One region of the Paenibacillus thiaminolyticus genome, then DNA from elsewhere that is predicted to be linked to it. Evidence: riboswitches for the same ligand, from Rfam matches in the RefSeq annotation. Region 1 holds a riboswitch; the other holds the start of a gene.
The links. Region 1 has a riboswitch for glycine ahead of gcvH (glycine cleavage system protein GcvH). Riboswitches for the same ligand answer to the same signal wherever they lie in the genome.

Region 1 (5,525 bases):
TGGAGCGGCGACGACGCGGGCCTTAAGCCGCTTGCCGCGAATCTCGATTTCCAGTTCGGTATCCAATTCGGCGTATGGCGATTCAATCAGCGCCAGGCCGAGATTGCGCTTCAAGGTAGGGGATTGCGTGCCGGACGTCACTTCGCCGATTAGCTTATCGCCTGCATAGACGGGATAGTGGGTCCGCGGGATGCCGCGATCGATCAATTCGATCCCGGCCAATCGCCGGGGAACGCCTTCTTCCTTCTGCTTGGCGAGTGCCTCTCTGCCGATGAACTCCCCTTTATTCAGCTTCACGCACCAGCCAAGCCCGGCCTCCAGCGGCGTAATCTGCTCGGACAGCTCCTGGCCGTATAGCGGCAGCTTCGCTTCGAAGCGAAGCGTATCTCTGGCCCCCAGGCCTACCGGAACGAGCCCGAACGGTTCGCCGATTCGCAGCAGCTCCGTCCATAGATGGGTCGCGTCGTCAGCCGAGATATAGAGCTCGAACCCATCCTCGCCCGTGTAGCCTGTGCGCGAGACGAGAGCCTTAACGCCGCACACCTGGGCATCGGACAGGAAGTGAAACGCTTTCAACCCGCTGACAGGGGCTTCGGTTGCCTGCGTCAAAATGGACAGCGCCTGCGGTCCTTGCAGCGCCAGCAGGGCCGTGCGGGAAGACGCGTTATCGATATGGACGCCGTCCTCTGCATGGTCATGCAGCCATTGGACAACTTTGTCCGTATTGGATGCGTTAACGACCAGCATATAGTGATCTTCGGCAAGACGGTAGACGAGCAGATCGTCGACGACACCTCCATGCGGATAGCAGAGCAGGGAGTACTGCGCCTTGCCGTCCTCCAGCTTGGACAAGTCATTCGTCGTCATCTTCTGCAAAAAGGAGAATGCGGCAGGACCGCTCACGAATAGCTCGCCCATATGCGACACATCGAACAGGCCGGCCTGCTGCCGTACGGCCTCATGCTCCCGCTGGATGCCGCTGAATTGCACCGGGAGCTCCCAGCCGCCGAAATCGATGCAGCGGACGGAAGGGTATTCGGCATACTTCGGAAATAGGGGCGTGCGTTGTAACGTGGACATGACATCACCTCGATATGGATAATGAATGGGACTCAAAAAAAAGACAGGCGAAAAAAGGCCGCTCCGCTTCCAGCGGATGCCTTCTTACGCTCTGTCCTGTGTACCTGAGAGTTACCTCATGATCTTCCGGCTTCCGTCTGCTGAAGCCGGCCCATAAGTTTCCCCTTGGGTGACCCGCTTGAAGCGGATGCTCTCCAGAGGCGCGTCCGGTAAACGTCCTTTTGCCTGAGAGATTCACCCGTGGCGGGCTTACTCCTTCGGCGTTACTGTCTCGCAGTAATCTCTCCCTTTACCATCATTCGCAATGTGCAATTGTCATACCTCCATTATTACTCGAACCTTCCTGACATTGTCAATCCATTTCTGCGAACTTCTGCGAAAATGATTCTCATATTGACATGGCGGGGAAGCTGAACTACGCTATAGATGTAAATTTTGAACAGTATCACATACCGCGAATGAAGACGAACGGGAGAGACCGGGTTCCAAGTCCCGGCACCGAAGGAGCAAGCCGCCGAACCGCCGTGTCGGGGAGGAATCTCTCAGGTAGAAGCACCGTCGTCCGACGCACCTCTGGAGAGAGCGTACTGCCGCCCAAGGGGAATACCGGCCTGCCGTGGGCAGCCGGGCAAACTCTCAGGCACCCGGGACAGAGAAGAGGCGAATGAGTCTTTGATCTGTCTTTTTTTGCTGTGCCGGCTAATTGCGATAATAATGAGAGAGGAATGAGCGTGAACATGAGCGAAGTGAAAGAGAATCTGTTGTACAGCGAGGAGCATGAATGGGTTGTCGTCGTCGAAGGGCGAACCGTGCGCATCGGGATTACCGATCACGCACAAGCTGAGTTGGGAGATATCGTATTCATCGAGTTCCCGGAGATTGGAACCGCTTTAACGGCGGGCGACAGCATGGGATCGATCGAGTCGGTCAAGACGGTATCGGAGCTGTACTGCCCGGTCTCGGGAACGGTAACGAAGGTCAATCCCGATCTGGAGGATAGCCCCGAGAAGGTGAACAGCGAACCGTATGAAGGCGGCTGGCTTGCCGAGGTGGAGCTGGATGCCGAGCCGGAGGAAGCGATGAAGCATCTGCTCAATGCGGAGGGCTACCGGAAGCATATCGAGTAGGGTGCCGCCCGCAACCCCGGCTGCAGACCGATGCGGATGTATGAACATGGGAATAACGGAACATCCATGAATAAAGCGGCGCTCCTTCTCGCATACTAGCTGTGTACATGAGTATATGCGAAATGGAGAGTTGCCGAATGAACAACCAAGAACATAACCGCGACCAAGCGACGAAGGCGGAAGTACAGACGACGAAGCTGAACAGAATGCCGGACGTCGAGGGCCAAGATTCCGAGTTCGGAGCCGATCTGGAAGGCGCTCAGCAGTGTCGAATCGTACCCGATGCGGAAACGAAACGGTCCGAATAGTGCGTGTCTCAAGCACCGCAAGTCCCCCCAGTTCCTGGAACTGGGGGGTTGCTTTATCCTTGAACCCGCGGCGTGGTTGGATCGCATTCCGGAGAAGGGACAGCGCCGGTGAGGGCCAATTTGATCAGATAGTAGCATTCCTCCCGCGCCATATGATCCGGCATCAGCGGACTGATGACATCGAGTGTCTCCGCGCTTAGATCCATTTCCTCCAGCTCTAGCAGGAATTTCGTGAACAGCTTAATCTCCAAGTTCACATCGCGGTGGAACCGCTCCATCGCAGGGAAGCGGCGAAGCTGGGTCCGCAAGTAGCCGACCATTTCGACCGCTTTTTTGTAATAATCATCGAAATGCTTCTCAAATTCGCGGCTCTTCTCGATCAGCCGCCTCTCCACCGCATCCAGGTTCGATGCGATGGCCGATGCATGGCCGGAAGCGTCCGATAGCCATACCAGATCATAATGAAGCGAATCGAACAAAGGCACCGCCTTCCCGGCCCGAACGGCATCGAGAATATAAACATACTCTTGCAGCTCGTTGAGCATATGGTTGAAAAAGGTTGGGGGAAGATGCACGGTCACCTGGCGGAGCAGAGATCTGCGCAGCAGATCAAGCTTGAAATCCTTCAATTCCATCGTTGCGGCATGCGCATCGGCAGCGATGGCCAGGGCTTGGGACTCGGAGGAAGCTTGGCGGGCTTGGTCCAGAAGCTGATCGAACCGTTGTATAAATTGATTCGCCCGGCGAATGTCTTCCGTTTCCCGTGGCGATAGGGCGTCCAATATGAAGCGGGAATGATCTCCCAATATTTGCAGCCAGAAGCGGTGCTCGAACAAGAGCGATCCGACCGGAGCGGCCAAGGGCTGATGAATATGCATATGCACTCTCCTTTGCGGTTGTTGGAGGCAGAATCGGTTCTATTGTCATCTTATGTTTAACGGATTGTCTCGCATGCCATTTCTCGACTGCCCTGCCCGCCGCAAGATGCAACAACCGCTGTCCCTAAGGGACAGCGGTTGTGTCATGGCCTTGTCAGGCCGGTATTACGATTCCGATTGCAGATCGAGCAGCACGAGGGCGAGCACCGTGGCTGCTTGGGCACGGGTTGATGTTCCCTCTGGAGAGAACTTGTTGCCGCCCATGCCTTTAATATAGCCGCGGCTTACCGCAACCGCAACGGCGGCGCGGGCATCGGCACCGATCTTCGCCTGGTCGGCAAAACCGAGCGCCGGAGCGTCATCGGTCTTTAGCTGCAGCGCCTGCACCAGCATGACAACCATTTTCTCGCGTGTCAGCGGGTCACGCGCACCCGGCTCGGCAATACGGTCGTTCCAGGTCTTGCCGGAACCGGTAAGACGATCGAGCAGCGAGGCGAATTCCGCTTGGGTCACCAGATCGTTCGGCTTGAACGTATTCTGGCTGCCCTTGCCTTCGATCAACTGGTGAGCGGCTGCGAGCTCGACCTTATCTTTGGACCAATGCGTACGAATATCTTCGAACGTCTTGTTGAATTCCTGCGCCGTATAGGCTCCGAGCGACGCCGTAGTGAAGCGGACGCCGTCCTTATCCCAGCGAACGCCAGGCGCGTAGTACGTCCACGCTTCCTTTGAATCCTTGCTGTAGACGCCTACTTTGCGGGCATCCTTTACGGCGGAGGAGCTCCATTTCAGACCGATTCGGATCGGCTTCGTTACGGTCTCCTTCTCCCCTTGGACGGTCAGTCCCGAAGCGACCTGTCTCAGTACGGACGCTTGCTCTCCTTCCGTCAGCGGCGCCAGCGCCAGGCGTAAGGTCAGATCTCCATTTTTTCCGATAAAGTCAACGAGCGACTCTGCTGGAATGAGCACTTCAAAGTCTTTCCCGGACAGCAGCAGTGCCTTGCCCGAAGCGGTAAGCTTCTCCGCCAGCACGCGGGTAATCCGGATATCTGACAGATTGACATCATTCCAAGCGATATCCGAAATATCCACCTTCACTTCAGTCGCTTCCTTGTCGTCCAACTGCGAGCTAATCGCAGTCGAAGATACAAGCAGCAATCCCTGCTTCTTGCCATCCTTCTCGGTTACCGTGAAGGTACCCGATTTCAAGGTCTTCCCGGCCGGCTGCGATGGAGTGGAGGAGTAGGAGCTGCTGGAAGACGAGCCGCCTGAGCTTGGGCCAGGTTCCGGCTTTGGTTCCGGTTTAGGTTCTGGATCTGGGTCCGGTGGTTTCGGTGCGTCCACTATCTCAATCCAGTCCGGCGCTCCGTATACAAGTTTTACAGGATCAATACTTTCAAGCTCCAATTTAAATAGCAAGAACTTGTAGGCTCCAGGATCACTGCTGGAGAAAACTACGGTGCCAAAGGTGCCGTCTCCCGAGTACGCCGCAGTTGGAGGCATGCTGGTTGTCGCCACGATAGCCTTCAACTTATCGGTAAGTTCGATGGTCTCGTAATCAAAATCAATTTCCACGTCAGGATAGTGCTTCTGGGTATAGGTTACAAAAGTAACGCTAGGCTCGACGCGAACATCTGTTAATGATGCATCATAAACCAATGCATAAGATGTTGAGTATACTGCTTCAGTGACAGAGAAGCCGATATCTACCTTGAACTCGTCTCCGGTAAACGCTTGTTTTTTCTCTGTTTTCACATTGGCATAGACTGCATCTGGATCAAAGTCAAACGAAATTGTCCGGGACGGGGTCTCATATCCGTTCTTGACGTAATCCCATGCATAAATGTCAACTTGATTGAGTCCGTCCTTCAGATGCGGGATGTCGATGGTGAAGATACCGTATGAATTAATTGTGACCTCATATTCTTCATTTGTCTCCTTGTTGACGGCCTTCATCTCTATGAGATCCTGAATTGGGGAATTCACATAGTCCACAATTGAGTCATAGACAGTCCCTGTAATTTTTCCTTTGCGTTCCTGCGGATTATCTACCCGAATCACCGGCTCATCAATCTTGACTTGAGGAGGCGTACTATCGATCAGGAAAAGAGTGCGCAGTTTATCCAAATGTT
Region 2 (5,525 bases), 520 kb from region 1:
TGCTGGCCGATTGATTGCCGGCGGCATCGACGGCCCGGACCGAATACGAATAGGAGGTGCTAGGCGTCAACCCTGCAAGGGTATAGGTTAACGTCGACCCGTTCGTGGAAGCCGCCAATGTGGAGCCTCGATAAATCTTATATCCCGTGACGCCGGCATTGTCGGTCGAAGCATCCCATGTCAAAATGGCGCTCGTAGACGTAACGTTCGATACGGCCAGGTTCGCAGGCGCTGCGGGAGGCGTCGGATCGACCGGGGAACCGCCCCCGAAGTCCACATCGATGACATTGTAGAACGCATTCGCCGTATCCGCGATTTCCCATACCGCCAAGATGACCTGGTAGCCGGTGCGGCTTGGGACATCGCATGTATCTGAATAGGAATGTGGCGGCTGCTTGCCTTTGTAATCGACGCTGCAGAACGGGGTCAAGTCGAAGGAAGCACGCGTGAGCGGCTCATCCGGATTCCAGTTCTGCTTCGTGATGTAGTACTTCCAGCTCGTGGTTGCATGATTGGCTTCAATGGTCCAATGGAACGTCGTCGTCCCCGGCGTAATGCTGACCTTGCTCCAGCGGGTGGCCGATTGCTGATCCAGCTCCGGAAAAGCTCCATTCGCACTTGCGATCTTGCCGTCGGCCGGACCGGCGGCAGGGAAGCCCTTGTGCGCTTCCAGGCTTTGCGGTTCGTAGATGATGAACCCGCATTTTTTGTTGACGCCCTTGGCGCACAGGTCGGCGCGGCTGCTTGGGGAATCAATGTAGCCGTGGGCAAGCGCCTTGCCGGAGAAGACGATCATGACGAACATGAGGGCGAGCGCCATGCCGCTGGATAGCAGCCATCTCCGGAACAATGGATGGGGTACATAACGATTTGCCAACTTCATTTTCCTCCTTGCGATTGGAATGGATGTGTATAAGAACTCAAGCTGAGCTTATACCGGATGAGGACAATAGACCTCCGCACGGGCATCGAGATATACGCTTTAACTTCGCCGCGCGCGGATGTATGATCGGGGAATACGGATTCGATATGTATTTTTATTCAAGCGGTTTATGTCTTATTAATGAAAAATAGAAAAATTATGAAGAACGGCTGCTGCGCCTTGGCAGGGAACAGACGGGAGAGAACAATGGCAAAAAGACGCCAAGCCGCGCGGCTTGACGTCTTGCCGAATCCCGTTGTACACGGCTTCGGTCCGGATGCGGCTAGCGCCGTCCGGCGTAATCTAGTCACTGCTGTCCTAGTTCAGGTTCACCCACACCGTCTTCACTTCGGTATAGTTGTCGAGCGCATAGGAGCCCATCTCCCGTCCAAGGCCCGATTGCTTGTAGCCGCCGAACGGAGCGGCCGCGTCGAAGGCGTTGTAGCAGTTCACCCAGACCGTGCCCGCTTTCAGCTTGCTTGCCAGATAGTGGGCTTGCTTCAGATTTTGCGTCCATACTCCCGCAGCCAAGCCGTAATCGGATTGGTTGGCCTGCTCAATCAAATCATCGAGCGTATCGTACGGCATCGCCGCCACGACAGGCCCGAAGATCTCTTCGCAGGCGATCGTCATCTTCGGATCGACATGCGCGAATATCGTCGGTTCGACGAAGTAGCCCTGTCCGCCAGGCACTTTGCCGCCGGCAACCAGCTCTGCGCCGGCCGCTTTCCCCGCCTCGATATAGCGCTTCACGATGTCATGCTGCTCGGACGAGACGAGCGGGCCCATCTCCGTATCCGGATCGAGGCCGCTTCCTACCCGGATCCGCTTCGCCTCCGACGCCAGGTCTGCCACGACGTTATCATATAATTTCTTTTGCACGTAGAGCCGCGAGCCTGCCGAGCACACCTGCCCCTGATTGAAGGTGATGCCCCGCAGCGCGCCGGGCACCGCCCGGGACAGATCGGCGTCCGGGAGGATGATGTTAGGCGATTTGCCGCCGAGCTCAAGCGTTACTTTTTTGACCGTATCTGCGGCTTCGCGCATAATCGATTTCCCGACAACCGTCGAGCCGGTGAAGGCGATCTTGTCGACTTGCGGATGCTGGACGAGCGGCGCGCCCGCCGTCTCGCCGAAGCCGGGGATGACATTGATGACGCCAGGCGGGAACCCGGCTTCCTGGGTCAATTGGGCCAGGTAGAGGGCGGACAGCGGCGTCTGCTCCGCCGGCTTCAGGACGATGGTGCAGCCGGTAGCGAGGGCGGCGCCGAGCTTCCAGGCCGCCATCAGCAGCGGGAAGTTCCACGGAATGATCTGGCCGACCACTCCGACCGCTTCATGTCTCGTATAGGTAAGGAAGTTGCCTGCCGTAGGAATGGTTTGTCCGACGATTTTCGTAGCCCAGCCGGCATAATAACGGAAATGCTCGATCGTGAGCGGAAGATCAGCCGCCTTCGTCTCCCGCAGCGGCTTGCCGTTATCCAGCGTCTCCAGCTCAGCAAGCTCTTGCTTGTTCGCCTCGATGAGATCGGCCAGCTTATAGATGAGGCGGCTGCGAGCCGCCGCGCTCATGGTGGACCATTTGCCATGATCGAATGCATGGCGCGCTGCCTTGACCGCCCGGTCCACATCCTCCTCACGCGCTTCCGACACGACCGCGAGCACTTCTCCCGTAGCCGGATTGATCGATGAAAAGACGTTGTTCTGGACGGATTCGACCCACTCTCCATTGATGAACAGCTTCTTCGTGCCTTGCAAAAAAGCTTCAACCTTCGGACTGATTTGGAACGATGACAAGCATAATCACTCCTTCGTGAGAATATTCATTGACAATGATTGCAGGCTCTCACAAGATATGTATTCTCCAGGAGGACGAATCATGCCCGTTGTGAGCGGGAGAAAGCAGGTGCGGTTCTTTTTCCATAAAATAGATCCTTGCGGAATCTGAGATGGTTCTCTATAATGGATGAACAACTTCATAACTGGATGAAGTATACGGGAGACAGGATCAACCTGGCCGAAGGGGCAAAGCTCTCAGGCGCTTGTTATCGTTCGTAAGCGAATTGGATAAGCAGGACCGTATACGGACAGGACTCTGGAGAGACTCCATCGCGGAGCACCGAAGGGGCAAGACGCAGCAAGAAGCGCGTTAAAACTCTCAGGTAAAAGGACAGGGATTGCAGATGTCAGGCATCTTTATGCTGGTATTGTGATTGCATTCACATATCATTCTTTTTGCTGTTCTGCAAAAATGTCCCCCGGAGTCAAATCTATCGATTTGGCTCTTTTTTATGTCGTCAGACATTGATTTTAATATGAAGAGGGGAATTGTAATGCATTGGTTGGAAGTATGGCTGGATCGGGTGAATCAATTTGTGTGGGGGCCGCCGCTCCTCATCTTATTAGTGGGGACCGGTATTTTTCTAACGATTCGGCTCGGGCTGCTGCAGGTGCTTCGCCTGCCGCTGGCGCTCAAGCTCATATTCACTGCGAAAAACGAAGGCAAAGGCGACGTCACGAGCTTCGGCGCGCTGGCTACCGCCCTGGCGGCCACGATCGGAACGGGGAATATTGTCGGCGTCGCCACCGCGATTCAGATAGGCGGGCCGGGCGCGCTGTTTTGGATGTGGCTGGCCGCATTTTTTGGCATGGCGACGAAGTATGCGGAAGGCTTGTTGGCCGTGAAATTCCGGAAAATCGACGAGAACGGGCAAGTGTCGGGCGGCCCGATGTACTATATCGAACAAGGCTTGGGTGCGAAGTTCAAACCGCTTGCGATCTATTTCGCGGTGAGCGGGGTATTGGTAGCCTTATTAGGCATCGGCACTCTTCCGCAGGTGAATGCGATCGTATCATCCAGCCAGACCAGCCTGGGGATTCCTGTAGCGGTAACCGCAGGAGTGGTGACCCTCGCGATAGCTCTAGTGACGATTGGCGGTCTCAAGAGCATTGCTAGGGTGACCACCAAAGTCGTGCCTGCGATGGCTATCATCTATGTCGTAGCCAGCGTCATCGTTCTGATCACTTTCGCCGACAAGATTCCGAACGCGCTGTCGCTTGTTTTCCAGAGCGCCTTCAGCCCGGCTGCGGCGGGCGGCGGCTTCCTCGGAGCGACCGTCATGATGGCCATTCGGAACGGCATCGCGAGAGGGGTGTTTTCGAATGAATCCGGGCTCGGCAGCGCTCCGATCGCGGCGGCGGCGGCCAAGGTGAAATGGCCCGCGGAGCAGGGACTTGTATCGATGACCGGTACGTTCATTGACACGATTATCATTTGTACGCTGACCGGCCTGACGCTGATTGTGACCGGGGCGTGGAACGGTATGGCGGAAGGTGCGGCCATGACGCAAGCGGCGTTCGATGCCGCGATGCCTTTCGGGTCTATCATTCTGACGATATGTCTTATGTTATTTGCTTTTACGACGATTCTGGGGTGGAACTATTACGGCGAGCGCTGTATTGTCTATTTATTCGGCGTGCGGGCGATCTTGCCTTACCGCATTGTGTTCATCGCCATGGTCGCGGCAGGCGCGTTCATCAAGCTGCATGCGATCTATCTGCTCTCGGACATCGTGAACGGGCTGATGGCTCTCCCGAACTTGGTCGCACTGTTGGGATTGTCCGGCGTGGTCGTGGCAGAGACCCGTCTTTATTTGCGGCATATGAAGCAGTGAGGCGCGTTCAGGCAGGCAATGCCCGGAACCCGGAATGGCAGAACTAGCAAGACTAGCCGAACCTGTTGTTCGGCTTTTTTTGCTATGTGGGGGGAGGGCATGGCAGGTCACGGTAGGCCAGGGCAAGGCCGGTCAAGGTAGATCACGATAGCTCAGGGCAGTTCAGGTCAGGTCACATGAAATTGCTGCACAGGAGCATCATTTTGAGACACAAGAAGCGAAATTCCGAGTAAATCCTGCAAAACTGCATCATTTCGCTCCTTTTGACCTCTATCCGTACCGAAGTGCAGGTAATTGATGTAGTTTTGCAGCATTCCTTTTTTCGTATACTCGTGTCATTGAAATTCCTGCATTATTGCAGCTTTGGTAGAGCAGATGAACAGAGTGGAGGGAGATATGCAGCTTTGGTGGAGTAGATGAACAGAGTGGAGGGAGAGATTGCAGCTTTGGTAGAGCGGATGAACTGAGTGGAGGGAGAGATTGCAGCTTTGGTGGAGCAGATGAACAGAGTGGAGGGAGAGATTGCAGCTTTGGTGGAGCAGATGAACAGAGTGGAGGGAGAGATTGCAGCTTTGGTGGAGCGGATGAACAGAGTGGAGGGAGATATACAGCTTTGGTAGAGCGGATGAACGGATGGGACGGAGTAACGCAGCTTTGGTGGTATAAAATGAACATATGGGATGAAGGAAATACAGCTTTGGTGGGGTGGATGGACAGATGGCTCAGAGTTCTACCGCATAGGCGGAAGAGATGACGAATGGGCGGAAGGACATCCAGTTGGTTGTGTATCCAGTCAAAGGTACGGAAGCCAATCCAGCTTGCTGTGCAGACGAACGAAGGGGCGGGCACGATTAAGTTTTTCCTTTCCTCCCGACTTCATATAGAATGTAGGTATATAGATAGACGCAACCGCTAGAAATCGTACTAAT

Region 2: linked by a shared signal. The riboswitch ahead of FLT43_RS01500 (alanine/glycine:cation symporter family protein) and the one ahead of gcvH (glycine cleavage system protein GcvH) in region 1 are both predicted to bind glycine.

What each region holds. Positions count from the first base shown of each region.
Region 1 covers NZ_CP041405.1:6,450,157-6,455,681, forward strand. The annotation lists gene gcvT (glycine cleavage system aminomethyltransferase GcvT) at 1-1,080, opposite strand, end outside; glycine riboswitch at 1,170-1,280, opposite strand; glycine riboswitch at 1,284-1,379, opposite strand; glycine riboswitch at 1,540-1,647, shown strand; glycine riboswitch at 1,652-1,735, shown strand; gene gcvH (glycine cleavage system protein GcvH) at 1,818-2,207, shown strand; gene FLT43_RS29555 (hypothetical protein) at 2,345-2,515, shown strand; gene FLT43_RS28410 (DUF2935 domain-containing protein) at 2,569-3,393, opposite strand; gene FLT43_RS30610 (S8 family serine peptidase) at 3,559-5,525, opposite strand, start outside.
Region 2 covers NZ_CP041405.1:357,500-363,024, forward strand. The annotation lists gene FLT43_RS01490 (lytic polysaccharide monooxygenase) at 1-820, opposite strand, end outside; gene FLT43_RS01495 (aldehyde dehydrogenase family protein) at 1,241-2,719, opposite strand; glycine riboswitch at 3,008-3,106, shown strand; gene FLT43_RS01500 (alanine/glycine:cation symporter family protein) at 3,256-4,596, shown strand; gene FLT43_RS29155 (hypothetical protein) at 5,064-5,216, shown strand.